2 regions of the Delftia sp. PE138 genome follow, and region 1 is predicted to be linked to the other one. Evidence: riboswitches for the same ligand, from Rfam matches in the RefSeq annotation. Region 1 holds a riboswitch; the other holds the start of a gene.

The links. A riboswitch is a leader RNA that binds a small molecule or an ion and turns the genes downstream of it on or off. The one in region 1 is predicted to bind glycine.
Region 2: it holds a riboswitch for glycine, as region 1 does, so the genes downstream of both, gcvT (glycine cleavage system aminomethyltransferase GcvT) here and HFGMBDPB_RS26930 (D-amino acid dehydrogenase) in region 1, are expected to answer to the same signal.

The regions. Positions count from the first base shown of each region.
Region 1 is NZ_JABEPN010000011.1:99,209-107,002, forward strand. Features, by position in the region: gene HFGMBDPB_RS26925 (beta strand repeat-containing protein) at 1-5,209, opposite strand, end outside; glycine riboswitch at 5,598-5,708, shown strand; gene HFGMBDPB_RS26930 (D-amino acid dehydrogenase) at 5,802-7,133, shown strand; gene HFGMBDPB_RS26935 (FIST signal transduction protein) at 7,166-7,794, opposite strand, start outside.
Region 2 is NZ_JABEPN010000002.1:162,669-170,462, forward strand. Features, by position in the region: gene gcvP (aminomethyl-transferring glycine dehydrogenase) at 1-2,652, opposite strand, end outside; gene gcvH (glycine cleavage system protein GcvH) at 2,724-3,098, opposite strand; gene gcvT (glycine cleavage system aminomethyltransferase GcvT) at 3,232-4,365, opposite strand; glycine riboswitch at 4,424-4,542, opposite strand; glycine riboswitch at 4,558-4,669, opposite strand; gene HFGMBDPB_RS09680 (fatty acid--CoA ligase) at 4,839-6,443, shown strand; gene HFGMBDPB_RS09685 (LysR family transcriptional regulator) at 6,459-7,388, opposite strand; gene HFGMBDPB_RS09690 (DMT family transporter) at 7,487-7,794, shown strand, end outside.

The DNA.
Region 1 (7,794 bases):
TGAAGGGCGTACCCACAGCCAAGCTGCCCGGGTTGGCCTTGGTGACACTGAGGTTCACCACGCTCACAAAATGAATTTGTGCGGCGCTTGGCGAATACGCGTTTGCTCCCACGGTGAACGTGCCACCCAGGGTTCCTGCAGGAATGCTGGTGGCGATGCTGTAGGTCCCACTTGCTGTGCTGGTGGCAGTGATCGAGCAGATGCCCAGAGTTGCGCCACTTGTTCCAGTGGTGCAAGTGGCTGACGCACCTGCCGCACCACCGTTCAGCTTCACGCCGGCAGTACCGGCAAAGGTGACGACCTCGCCACCCTTGGGATTGCCACCGGCATCGCGCACATACGCTTCCACCACATCGGTTGCCGTGCCATTTGCCGCCGCGTTGTCGCTCACGACACGCAGGCCCGAGTTGCTTGCCGAGGCATTGCCGGCGACAAAGGCCATCGATTGCGGGCTGTTGCCGATGGCAGTTGCACCCACCGTGGTGGCGGCCGAGTAAGTCGATGCGGTCACGCTGGTGAACGACACCGAGCAGGTCGCCGCCGCACCAGCGGTCGTGCAACTGGCGGTGGCAGGTGCCGCTCCGGCAGGCGTCACGCTGAAGTTCACGGCAACGCCGGTGACCGGATTGCCGAACGCATCCTTGGTGACCACGGAAACGACGTCCTGGCCGCCGCCGGCTGCCTGGTTGTTCACATCGACCGACATGGTCGAATTGGCGGGATCGACGGCACCTGCCGTAAAGACATAGGCAGCCGTCGCACCGTACGTATTGCCGCCGGCGCTGATGCCGCTGCCGCTCAATGCGCCGCTCGCGATGCTTGCGCCGGAAGCGTAGGAGCCCGCGACGGTTGTCCTGGCGGTGACCTGGCAGGTACCGGCCGCATTGGTGGTGCAGGTACCGCTGAAGGTGATGTTTGCGGTGGGAGAGAACGTGACAACGCTTCCGGCCACCGGATTGCCGTTGACATCTCCCACAAACGCTTCAAGCACATCTGTCGCCGAGCCATTGGCCGTGGCCGGACTGCTGACGGTACGCACCCCCGACCTGGCGGGGTCGGCGGCATTGGCCGTGAAGTTGATCACGGCCGGACTGCCATTGGCCACGCTCTGGGTGGTGGTGCCGTTGTTGTCCGTGGCTGTGAAGCTCGCCGCACCCGCGACGGTGGATGTCACCGTGATGGAGCAGCGCGCTGGATTCGCATTGGCCGCAATCGTGCAGGAAGTTGCCGAAGGCGTGCCGGCGCCGGTATGGACAAAGCCGATGGTGTGGGCAACCGTATCGACGGTTGCATTGCCATTGGCGTCCTGCAGTGCGACGGTCACCGTGCCGGTGCTCGTACCGTCGGCCATCACCGAGAGCGGTGTGGCACTGAGCAGATTGCCACTGGCTGTATTGCTGGGCGGCCCGGCAATGAAGTTGACCGATACCGGACTGCCATTGCTCACGGCCTCTCCGTTGTCCGTTGCCGTGAAGCTTGCGGTGCCGACCGTGGCCGATTTCACCGTCACGGAGCAGGTGGCCGGATTGGCGTTGGCCGCGATCGTGCACGTGGGTGCGGCCGGCGTGGTCGTGCCCACGCCCGTTTTGGTGAAGACAATCGTGTGCGCAGCCGTATCCGTGGCGGGATTGCCATTGGCATCGCGCAGGGTCACGCTGATCGAACTCGTGGCCGTGTTGTCTGCGACAACGCTGAGCGGACTGGCACTGATCAGGTTTCCATTCGCGCCATTGCTGGGCGGGCCGGCCGTGTAGTTCACCACAGCCGTAGCCGTGGCGGCCGAGCCATTGATGGTGAAGCCAAAGGTGCCGCTGCCGACTGCGGTAGGTGCCGTGACGGTGGCCGTGTACACCCCTGCGCTGCACGACCCCGCGCCGACCGCAGGCGAGCCCTGTGTTCCGCCGTTCAGCGTGAAGGCCACCGTGTTGGCACAGGTCGAAATCGAATTGCCTGACGCATCCTTGAGCTGCGCCGTCAATGTGCTGGTTGCAGTGCCATTGGCAATGATCGAGGTCGGACTCGCAACGATGGTCGAGGCGCTGGTACTTGGCGGACCCGCCGTGTAGCTCACTGAAGCCGTAGCAACTGCGGCAGAGCCGTTGATGGTGAATCCGAAGATCCCGCTGCCGACCGCCGTGGGCGATGTGACGGTGCCCGTATAGATGCCGGCAGTACACGAGGCCGCGCCCACACTCGGCGTTCCCTGCGTTCCGCCGTTCAGGGTGAACGCCACCGTGTTCGTGCACGTGTTGATCGGATTGCTGCTGGCATCGACCAGTTGCACGCGCAGCACGCTGGTGGAGCTGCCGTTGGCCACGATCGATGCCGGAGTGGCGACTATCGTCGATGCACTCGTGCTCGGCGTTGCGGCCGCATAGGAGATCGTTGCGGTGGCAACAGCCGCAGACCCGTTGATGGTGAACCCGAAGGTTCCGCTGCCGACCAGCACCGGCGATGTCACCGTCCCCGTGTACATGCCGGCACTGCAGCCCGTGACGCTGACGGCAGGAACGCCTTGCGTCCCCGCATTGAGGGTGAAGGCCACCGTATCGGTACAGGTGGTGACAAGGTTGCCTAAAGCATCCTTCAACTGCACGGCCAAGGTGCTGGTGGAGACGCCGTTGGCCGCAATCGATGGCGGACTCGCGGCGATTTCAGAACCGGTCGTGCTGGCCGGCAGCCCGGTGAAGCTGTAAGCAACCGGCGAAGGCTGATAGGTCACTGCGCCAGATACCGGGCTTCCACCCAATGGAAGATTGGAGAACGTGGCACCAGCGACTGACGACGACAAGGTCACGGGTGTCGTGAATGTTCCGGCGACACTGCTGCTGGCATTGATGGGAGACGCGCACTTTCCGCTGGAGTTGGTCGTGCAGCTGACTGCGGCGGAGCCGCCATTGAACGTGACACCTGCAGGCGGCGCTGCGAAGGTGACGGTGTCACTGCCCCCCGTCCAGGCATTGCCTTGGCCATCAACAATGTAGACCTCCAGCAAGTCGCTGCTGCCGACAGGTTGATTGTTGGTCGTCGCCAGAACGCCGGATTTCAGGGCACAGGGAAAACCGGTGACGCTTGCCGCCGTTGAAAGCTGCGAGGTTTGTGCTCCACCGGAATTGCTGTCCGTCACTGTGACTCGCACCTGGCCGCTGAGATACGAAGGAACGGTCAGCGTTCCCGAGGCTCCGGCCATGGTCCCTGAGCCCAGATAGACCTGCGCATCGTTGACGCCCGCGCCGGTCGGCGACCAAAAGGCTTCCACCGTATACGGTGCCGGCTCGCTCGCATTGGCATTTGCCGTGATATTGAATGTCCAGGTGCAGGCGGCGGTGTCACTGGCGCCAACGCCAAGGGTCGGGGTCCATCCGGTTTGTCCATTGGCCGTCGTCTGCAAGCTGATACCTGAGTTTGCAGCCACAGGCACGGAAAACAGCGTGTTCTGAGAAATCTTGAAGAAATCACGCGCAGTGACACGAATGGCACTTCTCGACTGGCTTGTCATCTTGTTGTTGCCAATCAATCCTGGTGCCGTACCCGTACCACCGATATTCACCCCGTCCCCGCCGCCAGTGAAGTTGTTATCGGTCACCGTCACTACCTGCGTCGTGCCTGAGGCTGCCGTATTCAACGTTGGTGCCGACACATGCATTGGCGATGAAGTGGTATAGGCGGCAATAGGCAGCGAGAAGGTATTACCCGTCACGGCAAGACCAGTTCCATTGTCTAGGTTGATCGTTCCATCAACCGACACCACGGCCCTGGGCGCATTTCCACCAGTCGGGCTCAGTGCGATATTCGAATCTTTGATCGTCAATCCGTTGACGGTCATGTTCGACATGACCTGGAAGAACTGCTCGAGCTGCATTCCCCCGATAGGGTTGGGCAGATTCGTTACCGTGAAATTATCGACAACAATGTTGGAAACCGTGCCTCCTGTACCGTTGCTTGCGGCAACGGAAATGGCCGAGCCCTTGTTATTGCCGTAATTTCCATTCCATATCGCGGAATTGATCGTGCTATTGGTAAAGAATACGTTTTGTGCGCCTTGATGAATCTCCGCGTACAGCTCGCAGTTGAACGGCGTCCCCTCTCCAGCAGGGGTTGGAGCCACATTCACCAGGCCGACGCGATCAATGGTGATATTGTTCGCCGGGGAGCCAACGACGAATACCGCTTCGCCACAGGTCATATTGGGCGAATTGGTGAGCGTGATGTTCTTCCCACCAAGATAAAAAGTTTCCCAGGGGGAGTCCGCCCAGTTCTGGACTTGTATGACTCCCCCGAAATCGATGGTCAACGAGCCCGTGCCGGCTGGCACGGTGCCTTTGAGCCAGTACCAGGCACCACCGGCACCAGTGGTGGTGCCCGTATCGCCGCCGCTGATCATCTGGCTTTGACCACAGGCATTGGTGGCCCCCGTCACGGCGCCGGACTGGGCTCCGCTGATGAATGTATTGGCACAGCGCACGTAAACCGTCTGATTGTCGACATACGGATGGAGGTTTCCCGCCGCATCCTTGGATGTCCCGCTCTGTATGGTTCGTACCGACGTGGTCAGTGTCGGCGCAAAGACGATGGAAACATCGGCACTCGGATCCAGCGTTTGCAGCGTGTAGTTGGCTGCCTGAATGGCCGCTCGCAGCGTACATGCGCCAGCAAAGGTGCCCCCCAGCGTGCTGACACAGGTGGTTGGTGTCGTTGCATTGGCATTGGGAGCGTCGCTGTTGTCGGTGACCGTGAAGACGATGGTCGCCGCCAGTGCCGTGGATGAGATACCCGCGCATGAAAGCAGCAGCAAAGAGAAAAGGCACTTCGCTGCACGCCACTTGCGAAAAAATGCCGAACCAGGCAGGCGATTGAGAGCATGCATGATATTCCCCGTTCTCTCAAGGAGATATGACAGGAAAATGATTTTCCCAATGGCAATGGCCATCAGTTGTACCCAGCGCATTTGCATCGCCGTACCTCGGATAGTTCTATTTGAATCACGAGCCCACAACTCACCTTGCAGCCGGTGAGTTTGGAAGCAAAATTTTTCGCGCAGATCCTGCGCGTCAATCAAAAAAAGGCGGATTTCCATCAACGCTTGCGCGCTGCTCCACTGCCCATTGAGCGGGCACACCTTCAGTCGGGTTTGCGACGCAAAACATTCCTCCCTCGACAAACCATATTCACCGTGCTTGTATTTTTTCAGTGACGGACCAGTTTCCATGGACCCGCACCTGTGCAACGGTAAGTCGCCTATCAGACATATAGACAACCCATGGTTAACCCATGCAGGTCCAATCGACCAGAACATGCACTGACAAACCACTGCACATATCGATAGGCTAAATCATGTTTTTTTCTATTTCAATAGTTTTTTTACATGAAACCAGAGACTCGTACCAGCGCTACGAGGGAGGCGCTTGAACGATCTAGGGAATACCCTGAATCAGCCACACCACATACAGGTAACTGGTGGTATCCCCAATACGACTGGAGCTGGCTGCGCAAGCCCCATAGAATCGCCCCTGCAGGAGAGCAGGCGGGCGCCACGGTGCCGAGCCTCACCGAAGGCGCAAACTCCCATACACGCTCAGGTTCCGTACTGCAAACACAACATGCCGTCTGGAGAGCCGCCGCACGCAATGTGCGGCGCACCGAAGGAGCAAGCCCCGTTCCCATGGACGGCGGTGAATCTCTCAGGTACCAAGGACAGGGGGAGCGGCAGCTGCGTCACGACGGACGCCGGCTGCCTGCTATCCAGACCATAGCGGCCAGCTTTCGCGTGACCCGGCACATGCCTTTGAAAGGGCATCGTCATGCGCGTCATCGTTCTCGGAGCCGGTCTGATCGGCACCACGTCGGCCTACTATCTGCAATCCCTCGGTCATGAAGTGACCGTCATCGACCGCCAGGCCGCGCCCGGCGCCGAAACCAGCTTCGCCAACGGCGGGCAGATCTCGGTCAGCCACGCGGAGCCCTGGGCCAACCCCGGCGCACCGCTGAAGCTGCTGGGCTGGCTGGGCCGGCAGGACGCCCCCCTGCTCTTCCGCCTGCGCGCCGACATGCGCCAGTGGCTCTGGGGCCTGTCCTTCCTGCGCAACTGCACGCCCGCGCGCACGCGCCACAACATCCAGCAGATCGTTCGCCTGGGCACCTACAGCCGCGAGGCCCTGCAGCAGCTGCGTGCCGACACCGGCATCCAGTACGAGCAGCGCACGCAGGGCATCCTGCACTTCTATACGAACGCCCGCGAGTTCGAGGGCGCGCTCAAGCCCACCGAGCAGATGCAGGCCCTGGGCTGCGACCGCCGCCTGATCGACGCCGACGAAGCCGTGCGCCTGGAGCCGGCCCTGGCCCATGTGCGCGGGCAGATAGCGGGCGCCACCTATACGGCCGAGGATGAATCGGGCGACGCCAACCTCTTCACGCGCGAGCTGGCACGCATTGCCACCACCACGGGCGTGCAGTTCCGCCACGGCCACCACGTCATGGCGCTGCGCACCACGGGTGCGGGCGCCAGCCGCCATATCGACCATGTGGAGGTGACCAATGCCGATGGTCGCTACGAACGCATCCAGGGCGACGCCTATGTGCTGGCCATGGGCTCGTTCAGCCCGCTGCTGGCCCAGCCGCTGGGGCTGCACCTGCCCATCTACCCGGCCAAGGGCTACTCCGTGACCCTGCCGGTGCTGGACCCCGCCAAGGCCTACCAGGTCAGCCTCACGGACGATGAGTTCAAGCTGGTGTTCTCGCGCTACACGGGCGCGCAAGGCGACCGCCTGCGCATTGCGGGCACGGCCGAGTTCAACGGCTACGACCGCAACCTGGACCCCGTGCGCTGCGAGGCCATCGTGCGGCGCGTGCAGCAGCTGTTCCCCGGCGCCGGCGATACCGGGCGCGCCCAGTTCTGGAGCGGCCTGCGCCCCGCCACGCCCAGCAATGTGCCGCTGATCGGACGCTCGCCCATCGCCAACCTGTTCCTGAACACCGGCCACGGCACGCTGGGCTGGACCCATGCCTGCGGCTCCGGCATGGCGCTGGCCGACCTGGTCAGCGGCAGGCAGCCGGCCGTGGATTTCGATTTTCTGGGGGCCGCAGCCATGGACCCGGATCGCAGCGCAGGCACGGTGCGCCCGCGCGCGGTCTGAGGTGCGGACGGCGTGTACGACGTGTACGACGCCTAGGCAGTGAACACCGTCAACACCCCGGCGAAGCGGTGCAGACGGGCGTCCATGATCTCGGCTTCGGCAACGAAGCCGATCAATGGCACATCGCCCAGTGCGTGGCGCAGGGTGCGCAGTTCGGCATCGGGGCCGCCGAACAGGCCGCCGCCGCGGCCCCGGCAACTGATGTAGATGGCGCCACGGATGCGGGGCTGTGCCTCGCCTTCGGGCGCCGCCTCCTCGGGCTCCGCGGCATCGCGCAGCGCAGCGCCCAGTTGCAGCAGTTCCTGGCGCGCGACCTGGGCCTGGCGGCGGCAGAAGATCACCGAATGCCCGGCCTCCACGGCCGATGACAGGGCCACGCCCTGGCGCAGCGGGTCCAGGCCAACCAGGGTCAGCACCTGGGCCTCTTCGGTCAGCACGCCGTGGGCCAGGCCCCTGCCCGGCGGCGCAATGGCCGCCAGCGTACTGCGCACCGTGGTCAGCGCGGGCTGCCAGTCGCTGCCTTCCAGCTCCACGCCCAGCAGTTGCAGCAGGCGCTGCAGGGCCGGATCGCCATCGAGCCCGGTGACCAGGGCCCCGCGCGCCTCGGTGATCTCCAGCCCCTCGCCCAGCGGCACGCAGCCCTGGGCCATGCCCGTGATGC
Region 2 (7,794 bases), on a different contig from region 1:
GATTTCCTCGCGGATGGCGATCATGGCGTCCACGAAGCGGTCTAGCTCGTACAGGCTTTCGCTTTCGGTGGGCTCCACCATCAGCGTGTTGGGCACGGGGAAGGACAGCGTGGGCGCATGGAAGCCGTAGTCGATCAGGCGCTTGGCCACGTCCTCGGCCATGACGCCCGTGCTTTCCTTGAACTGGCGCAGGTCCAGGATGCACTCGTGCGCCACATGGCCGTGCTCGCCCGCGTACAGCGTGGGGTAGTGGTCGCGCAGCCGGGCGCTGATGTAGTTGGCGCTGAGGATGGCGGTCTCGGTGGCCAGGGTCAGGCCCTGGGCGCCCATCATGCGGATGTACATCCAGCTGATGGGCAGCACGGCCGCATTGCCCAGCGGCGCGGCACTGATCGCGCCCGTGCCGCCCGCAAGGCCCGTGGTGGCATGGCCGGGCAGGAAGGGCACGAGATCCTCGACCACGCAGACGGGGCCCACGCCCGGGCCGCCGCCGCCGTGCGGGATGCAGAAGGTCTTGTGCAGGTTCAGGTGGCTGACATCGCCGCCGAAGCTGCCCGGCGCGGCCAGGCCCACCAGGGCGTTCATGTTGGCGCCGTCCACGTAGACGCGGCCGCCGTGGTCATGCACCAGCTTGCACAGCTCCTTGACCTGGGTCTCGAACACGCCGTGCGTGCTGGGGTAGGTGATCATGATGCAGGCCAGGTTGGCACTGTGCTGCTCGCACTTGGCCGCCAGGTCCGCCATGTCGACGTTGCCGTTGGCGTCGCAGGCGGTGACCACCACCTGCATGCCCACCATCTGCGCGCTGGCGGGGTTGGTGCCGTGGGCGCTGCTGGGAATCAGGCAGACGTTGCGGTGCGACTGGCCCCGGCTCGCATGCCAGCCCTTGATGGCCAGCAGGCCCGCGTACTCACCCTGGCTGCCGGCATTGGGCTGCAGGCTGATGCCGGCGTAGCCCGTGGCCTGGCACAGCCAGTCGCGCAGCTGCTTGTCCAGTTCCGCATAGCCCTGCTGCTGGTCGGCCGGGGCAAAGGGGTGCACCTGGGCGAATTCGGGCCAGGTGATGGGAATCATCTCGCTGGTGGCGTTGAGCTTCATGGTGCAGGAGCCCAGCGGGATCATGCTGCGGTCCAGCGCCAGGTCCTTGTCCGACAGCTGGCGGATGTAGCGCAGCATGGCGGTCTCGGAGCGGTGGGTGTTGAACACCGGGTGCGTGAGGAAGGCGCTGCTGCGGCGCAGTCCGTCGGGAATCAGCGGCTCCACGCCCTTTTCGAAGGCGGTGAAGCTGGGCAGGGCCTGGCCGTCCCGGGCGAAGATCTTCCACAGCAGCTCGACATCGGCGCGCGTGGTGGTCTCGTCCAGCGAGATGCACAGGTATTCCTTGAAATACACGCGCAGGTTGGCGCCCAGGGACACGGCACGCTCCACGATGGCCTGGGTGGCCGCGCCCGTGTGCAGGCTCAGCGTGTCGAAGCTGGGCGCCTCGCGCAGCGGCGCGCCCAGCTCGGCCAGGCCGCGCGCCAGGATGGCCGTGTACGAGGCCACGCGGCGGGCGATGCGCTCCAGGCCCTCGGGGCCGTGGTAGACGGCGTACATGCTGGCCACCACGGCGGGCAGCACCTGGGCCGTGCAAATGTTGGAGGTGGCCTTTTCGCGGCGGATGTGCTGCTCGCGCGTCTGCAGTGCCAGGCGGTAGGCGGGCTTGCCGTGCACGTCCACGCTCACACCGACCAGGCGGCCGGGCAGGGAGCGCTTGAACTCGTCGCGGCAGGCCATGAAGGCGGCGTGCGGGCCGCCGGCGCCCATGGGCATGCCAAAGCGCTGGGTGGTGCCCACCACGATGTCGGCTCCCCATTCGCCGGGCGGCGTGATCAGGGTCAGCGCCAGCAGGTCGGTGGCCACGATGAAGGCGGCCTGCTTGCCATGGGCCTTGTCCACGTCGGCGCGCAGATCGTCGATGCGGCCGCTGGTGGCAGGGTACTGGGCCAGCACGGCGAAGTAGTCGCCCTCCATCAGCTGGTTCCATTCCTCCAGCGAGTTGGCCAGCAGCACCTCGATGCCCAGCGGCGCGGCGCGCGTCTGTATCACCTCGATGGTCTGGGGGTGGGCATCGCCGGCCACCACGAAACGGTTGCTCTTGCTTTTGACGGAGCGCTTGGCCAGCGTCATGGCCTCGGCGGCCGCCGTGGCCTCGTCCAGCATGGAGGCGTTGGCAATCGGCATGGCCGTCAGGTCGCAGACCATGGTCTGGAAGTTGACCAGGGCCTCCATGCGGCCTTGCGAGATCTCGGCCTGGTAGGGCGTGTAGGCCGTGTACCAGGCGGGGTTCTCGAGAATGTTGCGCAGGATGACGCCGGGCGTGTGCGTGCCGTAGTAGCCCTGGCCGATGAAGCTTTTGAGCAACTGGTTGCGGCCTGCCAGCGCCTTGAGTTCGGCCAGCGCCTGGGCCTCGGTGGCCGCTGGCGGCAGCGCCATGGGCTGGTGGCGCCGGATGGAGGGCGGGACGATGGCGTCGATCAGCGCATCGCGCGATGCCGCGCCGATGGCGCTGAGCATGTGGGCCTCGTCTTCGGGCGCGATGCCGATATGGCGGGCCACGAATTCGGTGGCGTTCTCGAGGGCGGCAAGGGGCTGGGTGGAGGGCATCAGCATGGAGGGACCTGTCTCAAAAGCTGAAAAGCGCCAGGGCGGGCCCTGGCGCCCGTCCTGGCCGGAAAGTGGCGTCAGTTGCTCTGGGCAAAGGCCGTGTAGGCGGCTTCGTCAAGCAGCGCGGCCAGCTGGCCTGCGTCGCTGAGCTTGACCTTGAAGAACCAGCCTTCGCCCAGCGGGTCGCTGTTGGCCAGGGAGGGGTCGTCGCGCAGGGCCTCGTTGACTTCGACGATCTCGCCGCTGACGGGCATGTAGACATCGGCGGCGGCCTTGACGGACTCGACCACGCCGGCCACATCGCCCTGGTTGAAGCTGGTGCCCACGGCGGGCAGGTCGACGAACACCACGTCGCCCAGCGCATCCTGCGCGTGGAGGGTGATGCCGACGATGGCCGCGTCAGGGTTGGCGGCGTTGATCCACTCGTGGTCCTTGGAATACTGGATGCTCATGGCTTGCTCCGATAGAAACTAAAAAAACCTGTGAAAGGCGGTTTGAGAAAGGTCAGTGCGCACTGTAGCGGCATGCGATGGCAGGAAAAACGAATCCGCCGAACTCCATCCACGCCAAGCGCGCAGGCTGTCCTCAACCGCGGTGATAGCGGGGCGCCACGAAGGGCGTGGCCTGCACCTGCATGGGCACGGCCTTGCCGCGCACCATGGCCTGCAGCGTGGTGCCGACGGCGGCGCTGCCCGGCTCCACGTACGCCAGGGCCACGGGCTGGTTCAGCGTGGGCGACAGCAGGCCGCTGGTGACCTGGCCGACCTTGCGGCCGCCGGCATCCAGCAGTTCCGTGCCTTCGCGCACGGGCACGCGCTCCAGGGCCACCAGGCCCACGCGCTTGCGCGTGAGCAGCTCGGGCGACTGCAGCTGGGCCAGCACGGTGGCTGCGCCGGGAAAGCCGCCTTCGCGCTCGCCCCCGATGCGGCGGACCTTCTGCACGGCCCAGTTCAGGGCGGCCTCGGCCGGGGTGGTGGTCGTGTCCAGATCGTTGCCGTACAGGCACAGGCCGGCTTCCAGGCGCAGCGAATTGCGCGCGCCCAGGCCCACGGGCCTGACTTCGGGCTGGGCCAGCAGGGCACGGGCAAAGGCCTCGGCGTGGCTGGGGGGCAGGGAGATCTCGAAGCCGTCCTCGCCGGTGTAGCCGCTGCGCGTGATGTACAGCTCGGCCCCCTCCCAGTCGAAGTGGCCGCCTGTCATGAACACCAGGCCGGCCGTATCCGGCAGCAGGCGCTCCATCGCGGCTGCGGCCTGCGGGCCCTGCAGCGCCAGCAGGCCCCGGTCGAACTGGGGCTCGATTCCGCAGCGCTGGCCGATGCGGGCCTGGATGTGCGCCAGGTCTTCGTGCTTGCAGGCGCCGTTGACGATCAGGAACAGGTCGTCCTCGCGGCGCACGAACATCAGGTCGTCCAGAATGCCGCCCGCCTCATTGAGCAGCAGGCCGTAGCGCTGGCGGTGTTCGCCCAGTCCCAGCACGTCCATGGGCATCAGCGACTCCAGCGCGGCCCCGGCGTCGGCACCGCGCACGCTGATCTGGCCCATGTGCGAGACATCGAACAGGCCTGCCGCCTCGCGCGTGTGCAGATGCTCGGCCATCAGCCCCTGCGGGTATTGCACGGGCATGGAGTAGCCGGCAAACGGCACCATGCGCGCGCCCAGTTCCTGGTGCAGGTCGAACAGCGGGGTCTTGAGCAGATCGGTGGTGGAGGCAGCGGACAAGGAGGGCTCTCTTTCAGGCAAGGAACAAGGCATAACGCCATCCCGGTCCTCCGGGATGTGCTGCCCTGCTGTCCGCTTTACCTGAGAGATTCACCCGCACCTTCCATGCGTGGGGCTTGCTCCTTCGGTGGATGGGGCACACCGCCGTGCCCTGCATCTCTCTCCAGCTAGGAACGCCTGCGGCCGTGGCGGCAGGCGGTGCCAGTCCTTTTGCCTGAGCGTTCGGGACGAACCCTGCGCCTTCGGCGGTGCCGCTGCCTGCGACCGTTGCGGCCGGGCGGGCACTCTCTCCTGACCGGCGCATTCTAGCTGCGGCCAGCGTCCGCGCGGCTTCGGGATTTCCGCGGGCCGACTGCAACTCCATGCGCTTGCCTGCATGGATGCATTTGCAAATTGCATAACTGTCTAAAAAATCTCCTACATTGAGGTGCATCGATATATGAAATCTCGTGAGCGAGAAGGAAGAAGCGCACATGCAGCAGACGCTGGGAGACACATTGGCCTGGCCGGCACGTTACCTGCCGAACAAGGAAGCCCTGGTCGCGTGGGAGGGCGGCGAGCGCCGCGCCTGGACCTACGCCCAGCTCGATGCCGAAGTCAACCGCCACGCCCACGGCCTGGCCGAGCTGGGCATAGGCCATGGCGACGTGGTCGCGGCCTTTCTCTACAACACGCCGGCCTTTGTTTTCACCATGCTGGCGGCCGCGCGCCTGGGCGCCATCTTCAATCCCATCAACTACCGGCTGGCGGCGCAGGAGCTGGCCTTCATCCTCAAGGACGGCGCAGCGCGCGCCCTTGTGTTCGAGCACGAGGGCGGCGAGGTGGCCGCACGCGCCCAGGCCCTGCTCAAGGCCGAAGGTGGCGGCACTGGCACGGGCATCGAGCACTGGATCTTTGCCGACGATGCCCCGGCCGACCCGCTGCCGGCCTGGGCCACGCAGCGCCTGTCCGCCCTGGCCAGTGGCCGCAGCAGCGCGCCGCCCCAGGCCCATGTGCGCGAGAGCGACCCCTGCATCCTCATGTACACCAGCGGCACCACGGGCCGGCCCAAGGGCGTGCTGCATACGCACCGCAGCAAGCTGGCGCACAACGCCCTCATGCACCAGACCATGCAGTTCACGCGCGACGACGTGGGCCTGGCCATGGCGCCGCTCAACCACACGGCCGAGCTGCACACCAGCTTTTTGCCGCGCCTGCAGGCCGGTGCCACCCAGGTGCTGCTGCGCCGCTTCGACGTGACCGAGGCCTGGCGCCTGATCCGCGAAGAGCGCGTGAGCTTCTTCTTCGCGGCGCCCACCATGGTCACCATGCTGCTGGCCGACCCCATTGCCTCGCCTGAGCAGGCGCCCGCGCTGCGGCTGGTGGAGTACGGCGGCGCCTCCATGGCGCCGCACCTGATCCGCGAATGGACACGCAAGGTCGGCAGCGACCTGGTCCAGGTCTACGGCACCACCGAGATGGGGCCCTGCATGTCCATCCTCCTGCCGCGCGAGCAACTCTCGCACGCGGGCTCGGCCGGGCTGCCCTCCATGGGCCATGACCTCATCGTGGCCCGCTTGCGCGAAGACAACGCCCCCACCGACCCGGCCGAGGCCTGCCTGCCCGGCGAGGTGGGCGAAATCCTCGTGCGCGGCCCCTGCATGATGGCCGGCTACCTCAACCGCCCCGACGCCAACACCCGCGCCCTGGCGCACGGCTGGTACCACACGGGCGACTTGGGCCACATCGACGACGACGGCTACCTCTGGATCCGCGACCGCATCGACTACATGATCAATTCGGGTGCCGAGAACGTCTATCCCCGCGAAGTGGAAGACGCACTGGTCGAACACGCCGATGTGCTCGAGGTCGCCGTCATCGGCGAGGCCGACGAGCGCTGGGGCCAGATCGTCGCCGCCCACGTGGTCGCCAAGCCTGGCGCCACGCCCACGGCCGAGGCGCTGGACGCCTTCCTGGTCCACGGCGACCGCCTGGCCGCCTACAAGCGCCCGCGCCGCTACCACTTCCGCGAGGCCCTGCCCAAGACGGCCAGCGGGAAGATACAGAAGCAGTTGCTGAGGGTGGTGGTGGCAGCCTGAGGCTGCGGCCTGCACTTACTTCTGTGTTTGCCCCTGCGCAGTACAGCACTGCGCCATCGAGTTGCGCAGCCACCGATGCATGGCATCCCCCTGCTTGCGCACATGCCAGGCCTGCTGGTAGGCGAACTCGGGCAGCTCCAGCGGAGGAGTGAAGCGGCGCAGCGTTTTGTGGCGGCGCAGGTCACCGATGGCGCGGCTGCCCACGGTCAGCACGAGGTCGGTGCCTGCCAGCACCTCCAGCGCCGCGCTCCAGTGGGGCAGGGCCAGCACCACGCGGCGGCTCAGGCCTTGGGCGGCCAGCGCCCGTTCGATCTCCTCGCTGGCGTCGGGCCGCATGGCCAGCATGACGTGCGGGCGCTGCAGCCAGTCCTGCAGTGACAGCCCGCCGCGTGCCGGCAGCACGGCCTGGTCGGCCACGCTCACGAACTGTTCCTGGAACAGATCCTGCACCTCGATGCCCTCGGGCAGGTCGGGTACGTCGGGGAAGGGTCCCAGGGCCAGGTCCAGTTCGCCATCGGCCAGCTGGGCCAGCATCACCTCGCGCGTGGACTGGCTGATGGCCAGGTCCAGCCCGGGTGCGTGCTGGCGCAGATGCCGCATCAGCGGCGGCAGCACGATGCGTGATGCGTAGTCCGACAGCGCCAGCCGCAGCCGTCCGCGTGCGTGGGCCGGGTCGAACTCCGCCTGTGCCAGCAAGCCGTTGAGGCTGCCCAGCGCATCCGCCAGCGGTTGCACCAGGCCTTGCGCGCGTGCCGTCAGCGCCATGCGGCCACCGCGCCGCACCAGCAACGGGTCGCCCAGGTGCTCGCGCAGCTGCGCCAGCGAATGGCTCATGGCCGGCTGGCTCTTGTGCAGCCGCAGGGCCGCGCGCGTCACATGTTTTTCGGCCAGCAGGGCGTGCAGGGCCAGCAGCAGGTTGAGGTCGATACGGCGCAGTTCATCCATGCCATGAATATAGACCGTGCATACAAATGATTTCCATCAACGTGCTGGATGCGAGAGCATGCAGGCATCGATTGACAGAAGAAGAAAGGTCTTGCCGCATGACAGGTAAAAGCACATTCACCGCCCTTGCTCCCGTGGCCCTGGCGCTGCTGGCGGGGGCCATGCTGCCATTCCAGGCTGCCAGCAATGCCCTGGTGGGCCGTCTGCTGGGCCACCCGCTGTGGGGCACGCTGGTCTCGCTGGCCGTGAGCGTCATGGTCGTGGTGCCTGCACTGTGGGTGCTGCGCGCGCCCGCTCCGGCCATGGCCCAGGCGGCAGCAGGGCCATGGTGGTTATGGATAGGCGGTGTGCTGGGGGCCATCTATGTGGCCAGCGCGGCCGCCGTCACGCCCAGGCTGGGCGCAGG